Regions from separate parts of the Nocardia iowensis genome, predicted to be linked through region 1. Evidence: riboswitches for the same ligand, from Rfam matches in the RefSeq annotation. Region 1 holds a riboswitch; each other region holds the start of a gene.
What was found. A riboswitch is a leader RNA that binds a small molecule or an ion and turns the genes downstream of it on or off. The one in region 1 is predicted to bind S-adenosylmethionine.
Positions count from the first base shown of each region.

Region 2: another riboswitch for S-adenosylmethionine. It lies ahead of KV110_RS39165 (rhodanese-like domain-containing protein); the one in region 1 lies ahead of KV110_RS02520 (aminotransferase class V-fold PLP-dependent enzyme).
Region 3: another riboswitch for S-adenosylmethionine. It lies ahead of KV110_RS11660 (amino acid ABC transporter permease); the one in region 1 lies ahead of KV110_RS02520 (aminotransferase class V-fold PLP-dependent enzyme).

Region 1 is NZ_CP078145.1:525,675-531,612, forward strand. Features, by position in the region: gene KV110_RS02510 (Pls/PosA family non-ribosomal peptide synthetase) at 1-1,850, opposite strand, end outside; gene KV110_RS02515 (LysE family translocator) at 2,200-2,847, opposite strand; SAM riboswitch class IV at 2,982-3,095, shown strand; gene KV110_RS02520 (aminotransferase class V-fold PLP-dependent enzyme) at 3,143-4,462, shown strand; gene KV110_RS02525 (flavin reductase family protein) at 4,482-5,033, opposite strand; gene KV110_RS02530 (YbaK/EbsC family protein) at 5,170-5,646, opposite strand; gene KV110_RS02535 (2-oxo-4-hydroxy-4-carboxy-5-ureidoimidazoline decarboxylase) at 5,700-5,938, opposite strand, start outside.
Region 2 is NZ_CP078145.1:8,474,960-8,480,897, forward strand. Features, by position in the region: gene KV110_RS39150 (HAD-IIA family hydrolase) at 1-636, opposite strand, end outside; gene fgd (glucose-6-phosphate dehydrogenase (coenzyme-F420)) at 1,220-2,230, shown strand; gene KV110_RS39160 (O-succinylhomoserine sulfhydrylase) at 2,304-3,518, opposite strand; gene KV110_RS39165 (rhodanese-like domain-containing protein) at 3,571-3,987, opposite strand; SAM riboswitch class IV at 4,002-4,118, opposite strand; gene KV110_RS39170 (Rv0361 family membrane protein) at 4,182-4,628, opposite strand; gene KV110_RS39175 (FAD-dependent oxidoreductase) at 4,976-5,938, shown strand, end outside.
Region 3 is NZ_CP078145.1:2,532,574-2,538,511, forward strand. Features, by position in the region: gene KV110_RS11640 (LLM class flavin-dependent oxidoreductase) at 1-118, opposite strand, end outside; gene KV110_RS11645 (GNAT family N-acetyltransferase) at 115-636, opposite strand; gene KV110_RS11650 (ABC transporter substrate-binding protein) at 641-1,612, opposite strand; gene KV110_RS11655 (amino acid ABC transporter ATP-binding protein) at 1,612-2,397, opposite strand; gene KV110_RS11660 (amino acid ABC transporter permease) at 2,394-3,434, opposite strand; SAM riboswitch class I at 3,701-3,795, opposite strand; gene KV110_RS11665 (hypothetical protein) at 4,157-4,894, shown strand; gene KV110_RS11670 (glycosyltransferase family 2 protein) at 4,902-5,938, opposite strand, start outside.

The DNA of each region.
Region 1 (5,938 bases):
GTGAGCGGGATGGTGGCGAGCACCTGCGTCCACTGCGCGAGCCGCGGTGTCGGGCGCACGACGCGCTCCTCGACGGCGACGGCCGGTGTGCTCTGCTCCAGCAGTTCGACCAGCGCGCCGAGGCGCGGATGGTCGTAGAGGTCGGCGACGGTGACCTGCGGGTAGCGCTCGCGCAGCGCGGTGACCAACTGGGCCGCCGCCAGCGAACCACCGCCCAGCTCGAAGAAGTCCGCATCGAGGTCGGTGGCCTCGCCGCCGAGGACCGAATCCCACAGTCGCGCAACCCATTGCGCGGTGCCGGTGAGTTCGCTTTCGGTATCGTCGTCGGTGTTGTTCGGTAACGGCCATGGCAGGGCGTTGCGGTCCACCTTGCCGGAGGTGCGGGTGGGCAGTTCGTTGACCACCGCGAGCCGGGGGACCAGTGGCGCCGGAAGTTGTTCGGCGAGTTGGGCCCGCGCGGCCTTGGCGTCGAAATCGGGGCCGGGTCCGGTGAGGTAGCCGACCAGAATCTTGTTGCCCGCCTTGGTGGTTCGTATCGCGGCGGCGGCGCCGGTGATGCCGGGCAGGTGTTGCAGCGCGTTGTCGATCTCGCCGAGTTCGATGCGGCGGCCGCCGAGCTTGATCTGATCGTCGGCGCGGCCGAGGAAGACCAGCCCCGCGCGGTCGTTACGCACCAGATCGCCGCTGCGGTAGGCGCGTTCCCAGCCGAGCGAGGGCAGCGGCGCGTACTTTTCCGCGTCTTTGGCGGGATCGAGATAGCGGGCCAGGCCGACGCCGCCGATCACCAGCTCGCCGGATTCGCCCTCGCCCACCGGGTTTCCGGCCGCGTCGACCACCACCAGGTCCCAGCCGTCGAGCGGGAGCCCGATCCGGATCGGCCACGTGTCGTCGAGCAGCGCGGCGCAGGCGACCACCGTTGCCTCGGTGGGGCCGTAGGTATTCCAGACCTCGCGCTCCGTATCTCCATTCCCGGCAAGACGTTCGGCGAGTTCCGGCGGCACCGCCTCGCCGCCGAAGATCAACAGCCGGACCGCGTCCAGCGCCTCGGCGGGCCAGGTGGCGGCCAGCGTAGGCACCGTGGAGACGATGCTGATCTCCCGGCGTACCAGCCATGGGCCGAGGTCGGCGCCGGTGCGGACCAGGTCGCGCGGGGCGGGGACGAGGCAGGCGCCGTTGCGCCAAGCCAGCCACATCTCTTCACAGGAGGCGTCGAAGGCGACCGAGAGTCCGGCGAGCACCCGGTCGCCGGGGCCGATCGGGGCGTCCGGCAGGAAGAGCCTGGCCTCGGCGTCGACAAAGGCGGCGGCGTTGCGATGGGTCACCGCAACACCTTTCGGCGTCCCGGTGGAGCCGGAGGTGAAGATGATCCAGGCGTCGTCGGCCGGGGTCGGCGCGGAACTTGTGCTCGCGTCGGGTGAGTTGTCCGCTGCGGCACGGATTCCCACCGGTGTCGTCTCGATGCCCGCCGCGGTCACGATCGCGGTGACCTGAGCCTCGCCGAAGACCAGCTGGGCCCGTTCGTCCGGGTCATCGGCGTCGACCGGCACATAGGCGGCGCCCGCGTAGAGCACGGCAAGGATGGTGAGGTAGAGGTCTCGGGAGCCCGACGGCATGCGCACGCCGACCCGGTCACCCGGCCGCACACCCGCCTTGGCCAGCCGGGCCACGGTCTGCTCGATCTCGGCAACGAGTTCGAGGTAGGTGAGCACCGTGTCGCCGTCATCGATGGCGGGTGCATCGGGGTGGGTCAGCGCGGTGGCGGTCAGGATGTCGACGAGAGTCCGGGCCGGTGGCGTGTGCGGGGTCCGTAGGAGCGGATCCACCGTCGCGTCAACCTGTGGCTGGAGCATGACGCCCTGCCCACCTCCCATTCGACCTGCCTCGCACTTCCCTGGTGTTGTTGTGTCATAGCTGGGTTACCAGTGGGCAAACACCCTGGTGACCAGTTGTCCACGGTACTCGGGGTTGTCGACGTTTGTTGTTCACCGGCGCGGTTGCGGGGCTCCCGAACGCGGGCCGAGTCGTTGCAGGTCGTGGCGATTTCTTGCGGGCGCGCCGAAGCAAGGCCTGGTGGGCGGGTTCCGCGGCAGGTTCGCCAGATAGTCGCTGGGTCGGTGGGTTCGCCCTGTTGTGATTCCGCTCATCGCCCCGGTGATATTGCAGCTCAGGGCGTTTCGAGCACCGCCGCGGCGGTGGGATTCAGGCCGCTGAGGCGGCGGTGCCGATGCCGAGGGTGGCCAGGATGGCGGCGCTGGCCTGTTCCAGCCGTTCCCGGATCTTCGGGCGGCGCAGCAGCGCGACCGCGCGGGAGGCGACCAAGGCCAGGATCACCATCTCTACCGCGGCGATGAGCGATTCGATGGCGCCGAGCGCGAGGGTGTTGACGAAGGTGACCTCGGTGAGGAACTGGGGTAGCACGGCGAGATAGAACAGGCCGACCTTCGGGTTGAACATGCACGAGACGATCCCCGCGGTGAACGCCGAGCGAACCGAGGTACGGGTGCCCGTGCCGGTGTGCGCCAGGCCGTCGGAGTCGCCGGCTTCCCGCGCAGCCCGCCGCTGCCGCCGTTGGTCGAGCAGCGCGCGAACACCCAAGTACACCAAGTAGATTCCACCCACCACCTTGAGCACGCGGTAAGCCGTCGCCGACTGCTCCAGCAGCGCCGCGACACCGGCCGCGACCACCACCGCCCACAGAATGCCGCCCAGTGCCGACCCGATCGCGGCGGCGATCCCCGGTCGCGCGTCCACCAGCGAGAATCGCAGCACCAGGAACGAATCCGGCCCAGGCGTGATCGACAGCAGGACGCACACCCCGATAAAGCTGAGCAGCAGGGAAACCGACACCCCGCAATGTGATCCCAGAACCCCCGAATAAGCAACGCATTTCCGCCCCGCCCGCCCAACCCGACCACTACGCGCCGCGGCCACGCCGACGACACAGTTGACAGGGTCGGGCTGTTTCTGCCAATCTCGGGTCAGGTCATGAGTACCAGCGTTCAGCCCCGGCTTGCTGGTCGGCAACCCTCCTCCGCGGTGGGGTGCTCCGGGTGACGACCAGGCCGACGCCCGACCGGGTGCGGCAAGCGCGGACTCGACGAATCATCTGATTGCGGGTCCCAGAGCCGATGGGATTTATCTGATGACTGTTGTTGTGGATCGTAACTGTGCCGCTCTTGCTCGGGTGTCCGGCGATGACCTTCAGGTGCCGCTCGTCCAGGGCGGGACGACCACCTACGCAAACTTCGACTACGCCGCGAGCGCACCCGCATTGGCCCAGGTCACCGACCGGGTGCAGCAGTTGTTGCCGTTCTACGCGAGCGTGCACCGCGGCGCCGGCTATGCCTCGCGGATCTCCACCGAGTGCTACGAGGCTGCCCGTGGTTCGGTGAGCCGCTTCCTCGACGCGGCCGACGACCAGGTGGTGGTGTTCACTCGCAACACCACCGATTCGCTGAACCTGCTCGCCTCCTGCGTGCCGGGCGACACCGTGGTGCTCGACATCGAACATCACGCCAACTTCCTGCCATGGACCAGGCACGGCCGCCGGGTGGTCCAGGCCGGTGCCACCGTCGAGGAGACCATCGGCCGCTTGGTCGCCGAGTTGTGCAGCAAGCCCGCCGCGCTGCTGGCGGTGACCGGCGCGTCCAATGTCACCGGCGAGGTGTTGCCGTTGGAGCGCCTCGCTACCATCGCCCACCAGTGCGGGGCACGCATCCTGGTCGATGCCGCGCAGCTCGCGCCGCATCGGCGAATCAGCTTGCGCGACACGGGTATCGACTATGTCGCATTTTCCGGGCACAAGTTGTACGCGCCGTTCGGTGCCGGCGTGCTCGTCGGTCGCCGGGATTGGCTGGACAACGCGGAGCCGTACCTCGCCGGTGGCGGCGCGGTCCGCGAGGTCACCACCTCCGGCGCGGAGTGGGCGCCCGCACCGCAGCGGCACGAGGGCGGTTCGCCGAACGTGCTCGGGGCCGCCGCACTCGCCGCCGCCTGTGACGCGCTCTGTGAGATCGACGCCGACACCCTCGCCACTCACGAACATCACCTCGCCGACCGGCTCCGCGCCGGTCTCGCCGCCATCCCCGGCGTGCGGTTGCTCCGCATCTGGACCGACGCCCCCGACACCGTCGGCATCGTCGCTTTCACCCTGGACGGTTTCGTCCCCGGCCACGTCGCCGCCTACCTGTCCGCTGAACACGGCATCGGCGTCCGCGACGGCCGTTTCTGCGCCCACCCCTTGCTCGCCCGCCTCGAGCTCGACGGTGCCCTGCGCGCCAGCATCGGCCTCGGCACCACCTCGGCCGACATCGACCGCCTCGTCCAGGCCGTAGCCACCCTCGTCCACACCGGCCCCACCTGGAACTACGCCAGCACCAACGGCCTCTGGAACCCCACCCCCGAGACCCGGCCGTTCACTTCCCAAGCCCCGACCGGCGCCGCGCCCTGCCTTGTCGGCTGAGTCGGGGCTCGCAGGGGGTTTAGTCGCCGAGTTTGGTGGGGCGGTGGTATTGGCCGTTGTAGTAGAGGAGGGGGGCGGCGGTGGGGGTTTCGTTGGTGTTGTCGTGGACTCGGGTCACCAGGCCTACGACCAGGGTGTGGTCGCCGATGGGGATGAGTTGGTGGATGGTGGCGCGGACCCAGATGGGGGTGCCGTGCAGAACTGGTTCGCCGGTGTCGAGGGTGGTCCACAGCGAGCGGTCGGTGAAGCGGTTCTCGGCGGTGCGGGCGAAGCGCTGGGCCAGGTCGTGCTGGTGTTCGCCGAGGAAGTGGATGACCACGGAGTCGGCATCGACCAGCGCCGCCAGACTGGACGAGGTGTGCGAGATGTTGAAGGAGACGAGCGGGGGCGCCAGCGACAGGGACGCGAACGAGGTCGCGGTGAAACCGATCGGGCCCTGCGGTGAGTCCAGCGTGACGACGGTGACACCGGCGGGATAGTGGCGCATCGAGGCGCGGAACTGCTCGGCGGTGATGCCGCTCAGATCGTCGGGGATCTGGAAATCCGTGGCGGGCCGTTGTGCTTCGGTCACACGTCCGAAACTACGCCGTGGTCGGCTGCGACGGGTGATCGCGTCGCCTGCGGAAAATTGATTCCGCCGGTCGCCGACGTCACTGTTGCGACACCTAGGTCTGGCCTGAATACGCGGAGCGGCGGGCTCGCGTGATTCAGTCGACGTCGATCGGCAGACCGGCGGTGATCCGCACCAGTTCTTGAAAAGAGGTGCGGAACACCGTGTTCGGGTGCCCACCTGCGGCCCACACCTCGCGATGACGGGACAGCGCGGTGTCCACCCAGGTGGGCAGGTTGGTGGGGTGACCGACCGGTGCGACACCGTTGATCGGCTGCCCGGTCACCTCGCGAACCAGGTCGGCGGGGGCCATGGTCAGCGTCCCTTCCAGCCGCTTTCCGGTGGACTCGAGGTCCACCTCGTGCGCGCCGGAAACCAGCAGCAGCACCGGATCCTCGTCCAACAGGAACACCAGCGAGGTGGTGATGGCACCCACGTCGACCCCGAGCGTTCGCGCGGCATCCGCGACAGTGGGCGTCGGTGCCGGCTGGGTCACGATGACACCGTGATGCCCTCGGGCGATGAGGGTGTCCGCGACTCGGCAGGCGATCGGTGGCAATGTCGACCTGCGCATGTCACCAGAGTAGAGCGATTGCGGGTGGTGCGCCCGGCTACTCGGCGAATGCGTCAGTATTCCGGATACCCCTCGCTCGGCCCGAGCATTCGTGCGATCCTGGCGCGTGTGACGTGTGCCAGCTCGGTCACCCTGCTCCCCGAGACCGGTTCGTGCACAACTACTTCGAGTGCTCGATCGAGATCCGCCTGGGACAACGCGAGCAGTTCGACATCGGCCTTGGCCAGCAGCGCGTCCCGATCCGGATAGGGTCGGGCGTCGGCGAGCTTGGCGGCCCAGGTGACATTGCAGC
Region 2 (5,938 bases), 1.0 Mb from region 1:
GGTGCGCATGCCCGCCTCCAAGCCGGAGATGACGTCGGTGTCCATTCGGTCGCCGATCATGACCGTGGACTGGGAGTGTGCGCCGATCCGGCGCAGCGCCGAACGCATCATCAGCGGGTTCGGCTTGCCGACGTAGTACGGGTCGCGGCCGGTGGCGCGGGTGATCAGCGCGGCGACCGAACCGGTCGCGGGCAGCGAGCCGTCGCGGGACGGGCCGGTCGGGTCGGGATTGGTGGCGATGAAGCTCGCGCCGCGCTCGATCAGGCGGATCGCGGTGGTGATCGCCTCGAAGGAATAGTTGCGGGTTTCGCCGAGCACCACGTAGTCGGGGTTGCTGTCGGTGAGCACGTAGCCGATCTCGTGCAACGCCGTGGTGAGACCGGATTCGCCGACCACATAGGCGGTTCCGTTGGGGCGCTGATCATCGAGGAAGGTGGCGGTGGCCAGGGCGGAGGTCCAGATGGCCTCCTCCGGGATGTCGAGTCCGGTGTGCCGCAACCTGGCCTGCAGGTCACGCGGGGTGCGAATGGAATTGTTGGTCAGCACCAGGAACGGGGTCTCGTTGGCGCGCAGCTCGGCGAGGAACTCATCGGCGCCGGGCACCAGTTGGTCCTCATGCACCAGCACCCCATCCATGTCGGTCAGATAGGACAGGATCGGTTCGTCATCGGTCACCAGACAATTGTCCCACTACGGACGCAGCCGGACGTCAGTCCGCCCGTAGACGCGCATGGCCGGAGCGAATGCGGAGGTACGCAGAACAGGCGCAGCCGGACGTCAGTCCCTCCGTAGACCGCGCACGGCCGGAGTGAATGCGGAGGTACGCAGAACAGGCGCAGCCGGACGTCAGTCCGTCCGCAGATCGCGCATGGCCGGAGTGAATGCGGAGGTACGCAGAACAGGCGCAGCCGGACGTCAGTCCGTCCATAGATCGCGCATGACCGGAGCGAATGCGGAGGTACGCCTATTGAACACGTTCCTGGCGCAAGGCCGAGGGTGCGGCCCTTCCCACATCGCACGGCCTGGCTGACTATGGTCGGAGACGGCCGCATTGCGCGTGCGCGAAAGCGGCGGACAGTGTTCATGCGACCGCCGAGGCACGGGAACGTTCGCGGGCCCGCGGCGGTTGTGCGAGGCATGACCGCGGCGTGTCTGCGGCCGAAAACGGTGTGCGGGAATGCCCGCACAGGTGTGCAGCGAAGCGACAGGAGTGGCGCGCATGGGTGATCTCAAGCTCGGGTACAAGGCGTCGGCGGAACAGTTCGGGCCGCGGGAACTGGTGGAAATCGCGGTGCTGGCCGAGGAACACGGCCTCGACAGCGCCACCGTGAGCGACCACTTCCAGCCGTGGCGGCACAAGGGCGGGCACGCACCGTTCTCGCTGGCCTGGATGGCGGCGGTCGGCGAACGCACCCAACGGATTCAACTCGGCACCTCGGTGCTCACCCCCACCTTCCGCTACAACCCGGCGGTGATCGCACAGGCCTTCGCCACGATGGGTTGTCTGTACCCCGATCGGATCATGCTCGGTGTCGGCACCGGCGAGGCGCTGAACGAGATCGCCACCGGCTACAAGGGCGAATGGCCGGAATTCAAGGAACGTTTCGCGCGTCTGCGCGAGGCGGTCGACCTGATGCGCGCCCTGTGGACCGGTGACCGCGTCGACTTCAGCGGCGAGTACTACAACACCGTCGGCGCGTCCATCTACGACGTGCCCAAGGGCGGCATCCCGGTCTACGTGGCCGCAGGCGGTCCGCTCGTCGCACGCTACGCGGGACGTGCGGGTGACGGCTTCATCTGCACCTCCGGCAAGGGCATGGAGCTCTACACCGAGAAACTGATGCCCGCAGTCGCCGAGGGCGCCGCCAAGGCAGGCCGCACCGTCGACGACATCGATCGGATGATCGAAATCAAGATCTCCTACGACACCGATCCCGAACTGGCCCTGGAGAACACGCGCTTCTGGGCACCGCTGAGCCTGACTCCGGAACAGAAGCACAGCATCACCGACCCGATCGAGATGGAAGCCGCCGCCGACGCACTGCCGATCGAACAGATCGCCAAGCGCTGGATCGTCGCCAGCGACCCCGACCAGGCCGTCGACCTCATCAAGCCCTACCTCGACGCCGGCCTCAACCACCTGGTCTTCCACGCCCCCGGCCACGACCAGCGTCGCTTCCTCGACCTGTTCCAGCGCGACCTCGCCCCCCGCCTGCGCGCCCTGGCCTGAACTTCACAGACGGTCCACACGTTTCACAGGACCATCAACCCGCTGTGAAACGTGTGGAGTCTTCTGTGGGGTGCTAACTCAGCGCGCGGTCGAGGTCGGCGAGGAGATCTTCGACGTCCTCCAGGCCTACCGAGATGCGGACTACGCCGTCGGTGAGGCCGATGGTGGCGCGGCCTTCCGGGCCCATCGCGCGGTGGGTTGTGGTGGCGGGGTGGGTGATCAGGGACTTGGCATCGCCGAGGTTGTTGGAGATGTCGACGATGCGGAGGCGGTTGAGGACTTCGAACGCGCGCTTCTTGGCTTCGTGCGCGGGCGCGTTCAGTTCGAAGGTGACCACGGTGCCGCCCGCGCTCATCTGGCTGGTGGCCAGGCCGTGTTGCGGATGTGATTCCAGGAAGGGGTATTTCACCCAGCTGACGGCCTTGTTGGTCTCCAGGTAGCGGGCGATGCGCAGCGCGGACTCGGTCGAATGACGCACCCGCAGCGGCATTGTCTCCAAGCCCTTGAGCAGGGTCCACGCATTGAACGGGCTGAGCGCCGGACCGGTATGGCGCATCAGGGTTTTCACCGGACCCTCGATGTAGTCCTTCTCGCCGAGGATGGCCCCGCCGAGCACCCGACCCTGGCCGTCGATGTGCTTGGTGCCCGAGTAGACGACCACGTCGGCGCCGAGTTCGAAGCCCCGCTGCAGCAGCGGTGTGGCAAAGACGTTGTCCAGCACCACTTTCGCGCCCGCGGCGTGCGCGAGCTCGGTGACCCGGCGCACGTCGACGAGGGTCTGCATGGGATTGGCCGGTGTCTCGAAGAACACCGCCTTGGTGGGCACGGACAGTGCCTGCTCCCACTGGCCCAGATCCTCGCCGTCGACGAAGACGGTCTCCACTCCCCAGCGCGGCAGGATCTCGTTGCACACCACGAAGCAGGACCCGAACAGGCTGCGCGCGGCCACAAGTCGATCACCGGCGCCGAGCAGCGCGCCCAAAGCGGTGAATACCGCGGACATTCCGCTCGCGGTCGCGAAACACGCTTCGGCACCGTCGAGCAGCCGCATCCGCTCCTCGAACATGGCGACCGTCGGGTTGCCGTAGCGGGAGTAGACGAAATGCTCGACGTCGCCGGTGAACGCGGCCTCGGCGGCCTCCGCACTCTCGTAGACGAAACCGGACGTCAGGTACAGCGCCTCGCTGGTTTCCTCGAAACCGGAGCGCCGCAACCCTCCTCGCACGCCGAGCGTCGCGGGACCGACGCCGTCGGGCAGCGGCTTGTCGAACGCACCACCGGTGATCACGACTGCCTCCCGACGACAGAGCTCCGCGACAACGCGTTGATCAGACAGCAGTTCATGACTGCCGCCAGGGCAAGCCGAGGGCACGCCAGCCACTGCCGCCGCGGTGCCCGTGCTCGTCGACCGGGCCTTCGAAGCCCTCGAGCACGTTGTAGGAGGTGGCGAACCCGGCCTGCGTCGCGGCGATCGCCGCGCCGATGGAGCGCTGCCCGGACCGACACAGGAAGATCACCGGGGCGTCCGGATTGTGTCCGTCGAGCGCCGTGACCAGCTGCTCGGTGAACTCGCTGTTGCGCGTCCCGGTGGTGTCGACCCACTCGATCAGCACCGTGGGGCGCTCGATCGAACTGGTGTCGGGCACGCCGACGAACTTCCACTCGGCCTCGGTACGCACATCGACCAGAACGGCTTCCGGGTTGTCCCGCAACAATTCCCAGGCCTGCTGCGGGGTGATGTCACCGGCATAACTCATATGGACCCTCCTAGAATCCGCACTTGCCGCGCTCGGGTTTGACGCACGGCCAGGTCGTCACCCGGAGCACCCCACCGCGGAGGAGGGTTGCCGACCAGTATTGCCGGGGCTTGACACTGGTTCTCATGACCTTCTGCTGAGATTGCCTGGACAAGGGTCACCCTGTCAAACGGCTGCTCACGGTATGAGAATGCTCAATTACAGACCAGCCATTTGTCGCCGGACCGGGTCAGATTCCAGGTCGCGGTCGACTCGTCGCCGTCGACCTTGGTAGTGACCGTGGCCTTCGCCCGGTCGCCATCGACCATCGGATCGACGAGTTTCGTGATTTCCACGGTCTTTCCGGCGCCGGACCGACCCGCCAGCGGGGATCGTTTCGGATCGAAGCCCGGGCATCCCGTGCCTGGTGGAGGCACCATCTCAGTGCTGTTGGAGCCGTCGACGAAGTTGCGCACCGCGGCGGCGATCTTGTCCGATTCTGTGACATTTTTCTCAGCGGGCGACAGCACCCCGCCGATGGTGATCGCGACGAGCACGATCACCGCGAGCACGGCGGCCGCGACGAACGGCGCCACCGAACGCTTGTCGGTCTGATCGACCACGATGACTTCGTCTTCCGCGGGTGACTGCTGATCGCTCATACGACGATGATCCCTGGTCGGCAGGGTTATCCGGCGATCGCCCCCGCCCCGCACGGCAGTACGCGGTGAAGTGCGCTCGACAACGCGAGGATCAGCCTCGCCGGGTCGGGTAACCCGGACAGAACGGGCCGGGTGGCATCCACTCAGTTCGCGCACCGCCGAGGGCCGTCCGCGTCGTCACCGATAGAATCGCGGGACTGCGGCCTGCTGTCATAGCCGCGACTGGGGTGGCCACGAGCCGACACCCTCAGTGTCCGCATCGACAGGTGCAACCAGCCAGCGCGTAACTTAGCCTAGGCTAAGGAAGACGCCGTAATTGTTCTCGACCATAAGGGTGCGCGTAAAAGATGACCGAACAGAATGCAGCGAGCCGCCCGCTCCGCATCGCGATCGTTGGCGCCGGACCGGCCGGGATCTACGCCGCCGACGCCTTGATGAAGTCCGATGCCGAGGTGAGCATCGACCTGTTCGAGCGCATGCCCGCGCCGTTCGGGCTGATCCGCTACGGCGTCGCGCCGGACCATCCGCGCATCAAGGGCATCATCACCGCCCTGCACAAGGTCCTCGACAAGCCGCAGGTGCGCCTGCTCGGCAACATCGACTACGGCACCGACATCACCCTCGATGATCTGCGCACGTTCTACGACGCGGTCATCTTCTCCACCGGCGCCAACGCCGACCGCGCGCTTGGCATCCCTGGCATCGGCCTGGACGGCTCCTACGGCGCCGCGGACTTCGTGTCCTGGTACGACGGTCACCCGGACGTCCCGCGCACCTGGCCGCTGGACGCGGAGAAGGTCGCCGTGCTCGGCGTCGGCAACGTCGCACTCGATGTGGCGCGGGTGCTGGCCAAGACCGGTGACGAGCTGCTGCCGACCGAGATCCCGCCGAACGTCTACGCGGGCCTCAAGGCCAACAAGGCGCTCGAGGTGCACGTGTTCGGCCGCCGTGGCCCGGCACAGGCCAAGTTCACCCCACTGGAGCTGCGCGAACTGGACCACTCGCCGACCATCGAGGTCATCGTCGATCCCGAGGACATCGAATACGACGAGGGCTCCGAGGCCGCGCGCCGCCACTCCAAGCAGGTCGACATGATCGCCAACACGCTGGAGCAGTGGGCGATTCGCGACGTCGGCGACCGGCCACACAAGCTGTTCCTGCACTTCTTCGAGTCGCCCGCCGAGATCCTCGGCGAGAACGGCAAGGTGGTCGGCCTGCGCACCGAGCGCACCCAGCTCGACGGCACCGGCAACGTCAAGGGCACCGGCGTGTTCAAGGAATGGGACGTGCAGGCGGTCTACCGGGCCGTC
Region 3 (5,938 bases), 2.0 Mb from region 1:
GATCCTCGGCCAGCCTTGCCTGTTCGACGACGTCGCGCAGCCGTTCCCTGGTGCCGGGCATGCGCAAGGTCGTCGGGTCCGGCACCCGCGTGACCAGGGTGAACAGCAGGAACTTCATGCGGTTGCTCCCAGTTCGTCGACGGGTAGGTACTTTTCGAACGGGTGCGGGCCGATCTGCTCGGCAGGCACCGCCGGGTCGTAGAGTGCGGTGTAGCCCGCGGCCAGGTAGAGGCCGACGGCTTCCGGCTGGCGCGGACCGGTGGTCAGGTAGATGCGCCGATACCCGCGCCGCCCGACTTCGGCTTCGAGCTGCTTCAGCACGAACAACCCGAGCCCCTGCCTACGATGTTCGCGTGCGGTCCAGATCCGTTTGAGCTCGGCCGTTTCCGCGTCATAACGCTGGAAGGCGCCGCCCGCCACCGCCTCGCCGTCGCGGGTGACCACGAGCAGCGCGCCGTGCGGCGGCGCGAACTCGGCGGCCGGATAGTCGCGCAGCGTCGCGTGCATCTCACCGGCGCTGCGGCCGTAGCGGCTGCTGTACTCGACGGCGAGCTCGGCGAGCAGCGGCGCGGCCAGCGGATCGTCCTGGGCGACCTGGTGCACCCGCAGGTGCTGGGCCGAAAGTTGTTGTGGCACCGGTTCACCGCCCCTTCGGTAGGCCGGGCGGGTTGATCCGCGATTCGGTGACCTGCTCGGTCCGCAGCCCCCACCGATCGATCACCTGCTGATAGGTGCCATGTTCGATGGCGTAGGCGAGGGCGTGCTGGATGGCGGCGGCCAGGCCGGTGTTCTTCTTGGTGAGCACCGCTATCTCGCCCTGCAACGCGTCGCCCGCGCCGGAGAAGGTGGCCAGGATCTTCGTCTGTTTCGCCGTGGCGGAGTGATAGATCGCGGTCGGGTTGGGGCCGATGTAGCCGTCGAGCCGCTGCGAGGCGAGCGCGAGGTAGTAGTCGCTGGTCTGCTGGAAGTAGGCGATGTCGATGGGCGCCAGGCCCTCGGCGCGGTTCTGCTCATTCCACTTCACCAGCAGTTGTTCCTGATTGGTGCCGCTGCCGACGCCGATCCGCTTGCCCGCCAGGCTCTTACGGTCCTGGTACGCCAGGGTGCTCTGGTTGGGTACTTCCAGCGCCACAGTGTCCTTGCGGTAGGTGGCGAAGTCATATTTCTCCTTGCGCTCCTCGGTCACCGTGACATTGGAGATGAAGGCGTCGACCTCACCGGAATCGATGCGCACGAAGTTCTGTGACCAATCCGCCACCTGCGCATCGAGTTTCAGGCCGAGGATGTCGGCGATCAGCGAGGCGAAATCGACCTCGGAGCCGACCACGGTCTTGTCGTCCTCGGCGTAGAAGCGCAGCGGCGGCGCGGTGCCGGACGAGCCGGTCACCACCAGGGTGCCGCGGTCCCGAATGGCCTGCGGCACTTCGGCGGCGATGCTGTCCACCTTGGCGGCGCGGACGCGGCCGGACTGGGCGGCGGAGAGGTCGAAGGTGATCGCACCGGCGGGCTGGCCCGCGGAATCCGCATCGGGGTCGGTGCAGCCGGTGGCCAGCAGCACGACCGCGGTCGCGGCGGTGGCCAGGGCGGAAAGCTTCATCGGGTACCTGTTCATCAGCGGACTCGGGACAGAAAGGCGCGGGTGCGCGGGTGGCGCGGATTATCGAGGACGGACTGCGGCGTGCCCTGTTCGACGATGGCGCCCGCGTCCAAGAACACGACGGTGTCGGCGATTTCGCGGGCGAAGCCGATCTCGTGGGTGACGATCACCAGTGCGGTGCCGCCGTGCGCGAGATCGCGGATCACGTCGAGCACCTCGCCGACCAGCTCGGGATCCAATGCGGAAGTCGGCTCGTCGAACAGGATCACTCGGGGGCGCAGGGCAAGTGCCCGCGCGATCGCCACCCGCTGCTGCTGTCCGCCGGACAGCCGGCGCGGATACGCGTCGGCCAACTCGCCGATGCCGACCCGCTCCAGCAGCACCCGCGCCTCGGCTTCGACCTCCTTGCGGTCACGGCGCTTGCCCGCTGTGCGGCCGTGTGTGGAAAGCGGTGCGAGCGTGACATTGTCGAGCACCGTCAAATGCGGGAACAGGTTGAACTGCTGGAAGACGAACCCGATCCGGGAACGCTGCTTGCGCACCTCACGATCGGGCAGCGCGTGCAACATGTTGCGGCGCAGCCGATATCCGATCAGCTCACCGTCGATGTGCACGGTGCCCGCATCCAGCGACTCCAGATGATTGACCACCCGCAGCAGCGTGGACTTGCCGGAGCCGGAGGGACCGATCACCGTCACCACCTCGCCGGAGCGCACGGTCAAATCGACGCCACGCAGCACCTCGTGCGCACCATAGGATTTGCGGACGCCGCGAATTTCGACGGCGGGTGCGGCGGTCATCGGGTCGCTCCTCGTGGTGCGGTGGTGCTGTTTTCGGCGATCTCGCGCAGCTTCTGCCAGGCCCGCGCGACCGGCGACGGCGGTGGGGTGCGCTGGGTGCCCTTGGCGTAGTGGCGCTCGATGTAGTACTGCGCCACCGAGAGCACGGTGGTGAGCACGATGTACCAGGCGGTCGCGACCATCAGCAGCGGCACCACCCGGCCGTTGCGTCCGTAGATCACCTGGACCTGGTAGAACAGTTCCGCGATCGCCATCACCGAGACGATCGAGGTGCCCTTGAACAGGCTGATCACCTCGTTGGTCGCATTGGGCAGAATCGACCGCATCGCTTGCGGGACCACGATGGTGCGGAACTGTCGCAGGCGCGGAATGCCGAGCGCCGCAGCGGCTTCCAGCTGGCCCGCGTCCACGGAGATGATGCCGGCGCGGATGATCTCGGCCGAATACGCCGCCTGATGCAGGGCCAGCCCGATCACCGCCGCGGTGAAGCCACTGATCACGCCGTTCACCTCGAAGGTGAAAAACGCGGGGCCGAACGGGATTCCGAGCGACAGCGTGTTGTACAGGTAGGCGATGTTGAACCAGAACAGCAGCTGCACGATGAGCGGGATCGAGCGGAATGCCCAGATGTAGCACCACGAGATCACCCGTAGCACCGGGTTGTTCGACAATCGGGCGATCGCCAGCGCGGTGCCGAGCAGGAAGCCGAGTGCCGTTCCCCAAGCGGTCAGTTCCAGCGTCACTTTCAGCGCTGCCAGCACTGATTCCGCGGTGACGTACTTGGCGAACGTCGGCCAATCCCAACCCGGGTTGGTGGCCAGGCCATGGATGAACTGCGCGAGCAGGATCAGCGCGACGGCGCTGATCACCCACCGCCACGGGTGCCACTGTTTGGCCACGGTTGGTGCGGGGGCGGCCTGCCCCGGGTCTGCGGCGGTTTCGGCACCGGTCGCGGTGTCGACAGCAACCGGCGTGCCGGTATCGGCGTCGGTTTCGCCGGGGACGGCGGCGGCATCGGGTGCGGCGGACGCACTCATGACTCCACCTCGCTGGCGCTCGGCTCCGTCATGACTGCGTTTGGCAGCTGTGCCTTTTGTTCGCTCGCTACGCTCACTCATGACGGGTCCTTCGGAAGAACGAACGAGACCGCGCCACTCGGGCCGCGGTCACATCACCCGGCCAGCGACGGGTGCACAGACTGGCTGCGGGTCAGCCCCGACAGCTCGCGGACGTCACTTTGCACTGATCGATATGGCGACGGCCCCAACGGGTGCCGCGAGCAGCGGAAATGATCACTTCGGTTCCTCCATCGGTCCCGGCGGAAGCACCCGCACCCGGTGAACCGGGGGGTTGCTGCGACGTCGACGAGCCAGGTCTCTCGGTCGCTCTGGATGGTTGTCGCCGATCCGGACATCGGGTGATGCCAGGGTCGAGCCGAATTATCATGCCCAGCAGGCGAACCCTGGGGCAAGGGAAGTAATCACGGTGAGCGTAGATCTTGCCGGGGTCCGATTCGCGGAGTAAATCCGATAGCCGGACATGTGCTGACACAGCCTGATCGGTTTCCGGCGACAGTGCCGCGCCACCTGGACGGTGTGCTGCTCACGTATTCGGGCGGTACTGCCGGAAGCAGCGTACGACTCGCGCTGTGCGGGGCCCCTTGCAGGTCGTCCGCAGGACACGCCGATGACTTGCCGGGCGTAATACAGCCAGTTCAGCGGGTTTGCCGGAGTACCGTCGACCTTCGATTGCGTCGACGATGAGAGAGGTCTCCGTGACCGTGATGCGCCGTCTGACCATTTTGTCTGCTGTCGCGACCTGCTCGGTCGCACTGGCCCTGGCCGCTCCTGTCGCGAGTGCGGCCCCGGCGCCGCCCGCTCCTGGCGAGGTCCGCACGACGGGGGATCGTCCCGCCCAGACCGGTACCGCCGCGCCCGGCGATGTCCTCGGCGTGTACAACACCGCGATCGAGGGCCTGCGTTCCTTCGGTATGCAGCCGTTCCTCTACCCGACCGCGGCAGCGTTCTGCCTCGACGGCACCACCTACGGACTGGCCCCCGCGGTGGCGGGTGCCGTGCCGGGCCCATGGCCCAAGACCACGGTCGCCATTCCCGGCCTCGACCTGACCGCCGTCAAGGCCGGGCAGACCATGTTCACCTTCATCCCGTACGGGTTGGGCCACGACGGCTCGGACACCACCGGCATGCATGTCGCCTGGATGAACCTGACGAGCGGCCGAGGCGGGCTGGCCGCCATGGGCCCGCTGTCCACCGTCTTCGGTGGCATGATTCCCGCCGAAGTCCCGCCCGCCCTGCGCCCGATGGCCGAACGTGCCATCCAGGACTTCTTTTTCGCCGCCCTCCCGATGGGCGGCGTCCGCGCCGTACCCGTCGAGACCGGCACCGGCACCGTGCTGGCCGCGGTTTTCGGCACGGTGGAGAACGGCGGAAAGTCCTGCTTCTTCTTGCCCACGGTTGGCATCACCGAGGTTCGGTAAGCCCCAGCTAGGCGCCGACGGAACCGAGCGCGCGACCCTTCCAGCGCAGCGTCCCGCGTCGGCGGGCGCGGTGGGAGCGTACCCACAGCCGGAGATAGGCGGCGATGGACAGCGGGTGGGCCAGTGCGGCAACGACATCGGCGGGGGCGACCGGACCGCCGGTTTCGAGGGAGCGGGACAACAGCCTGCCGGTGACGGCGGCGGCGTAGCCGAGGAGTCCGATGCGGCGGACGGTGCCGCGACCACACGACGCCGCCAACGGTGGCACCCAATAGCCGAGGGCGGCAAGAAGTCCCACGGCCGCGCCGCCCGGGATCGTGCCGCCGTAGGCCGACCACAGCCAGCGGGTGTAGCCGTCGTCGAGTTCGTGTACGCCCGAGTACATTCGGGTGCTTGCCATCCGTCCCGCGCCCACGAGGGCGGTGGGTTGTCCTGCGCGGCGCAGTGTTCGGGCGATATCAAGGTCCTCGGTGGCACTGGCGGCCACCGCGGCGTGCCCGCCGACGGCCCGGTAGGCAGCGGTGTCGAACACCAGAAATTGGCCGCAGGCAACCGAAGTCGACGGCCGCAGACTCCGATTCGCCACCGAAATCGGCAATGTCGCCGCCCACGACCAGCACAGCAGCGGCTGCACCAACGCCTCGGCCACGGACTCGGCCCGCTGCATCGGCCAAGGTGACAGCAACGCGACCCGCCGCCTGCGCAATTCGGTGACCGCCGCAGCGACCGCACCCGGTCCCAGTCGCACATCCGCGTCCACGAACACCAGCACCGGCGTCGCCACCGCCTCGGCCAATCGCGCACACGCGGCGGCCTTCCCGGTCCACCCGGGCGCTGGTTCGGTGTCGTTGCGCAACACCGTGATTCGCGGATCGCCACCGGCCGCCTCGATCGCCGCCGCAAACGTGTCATCGCCCGACGCGTCATCGAGAATCAACACACTCATCCGCGCCACCCCCTGCTGCACCCGCAGGTCCGCAAGCAGCCCGGGCAATCGCTCCGCCTCGTCACGAGCCGGAACACACACGGTCACCGGCTCGGTCA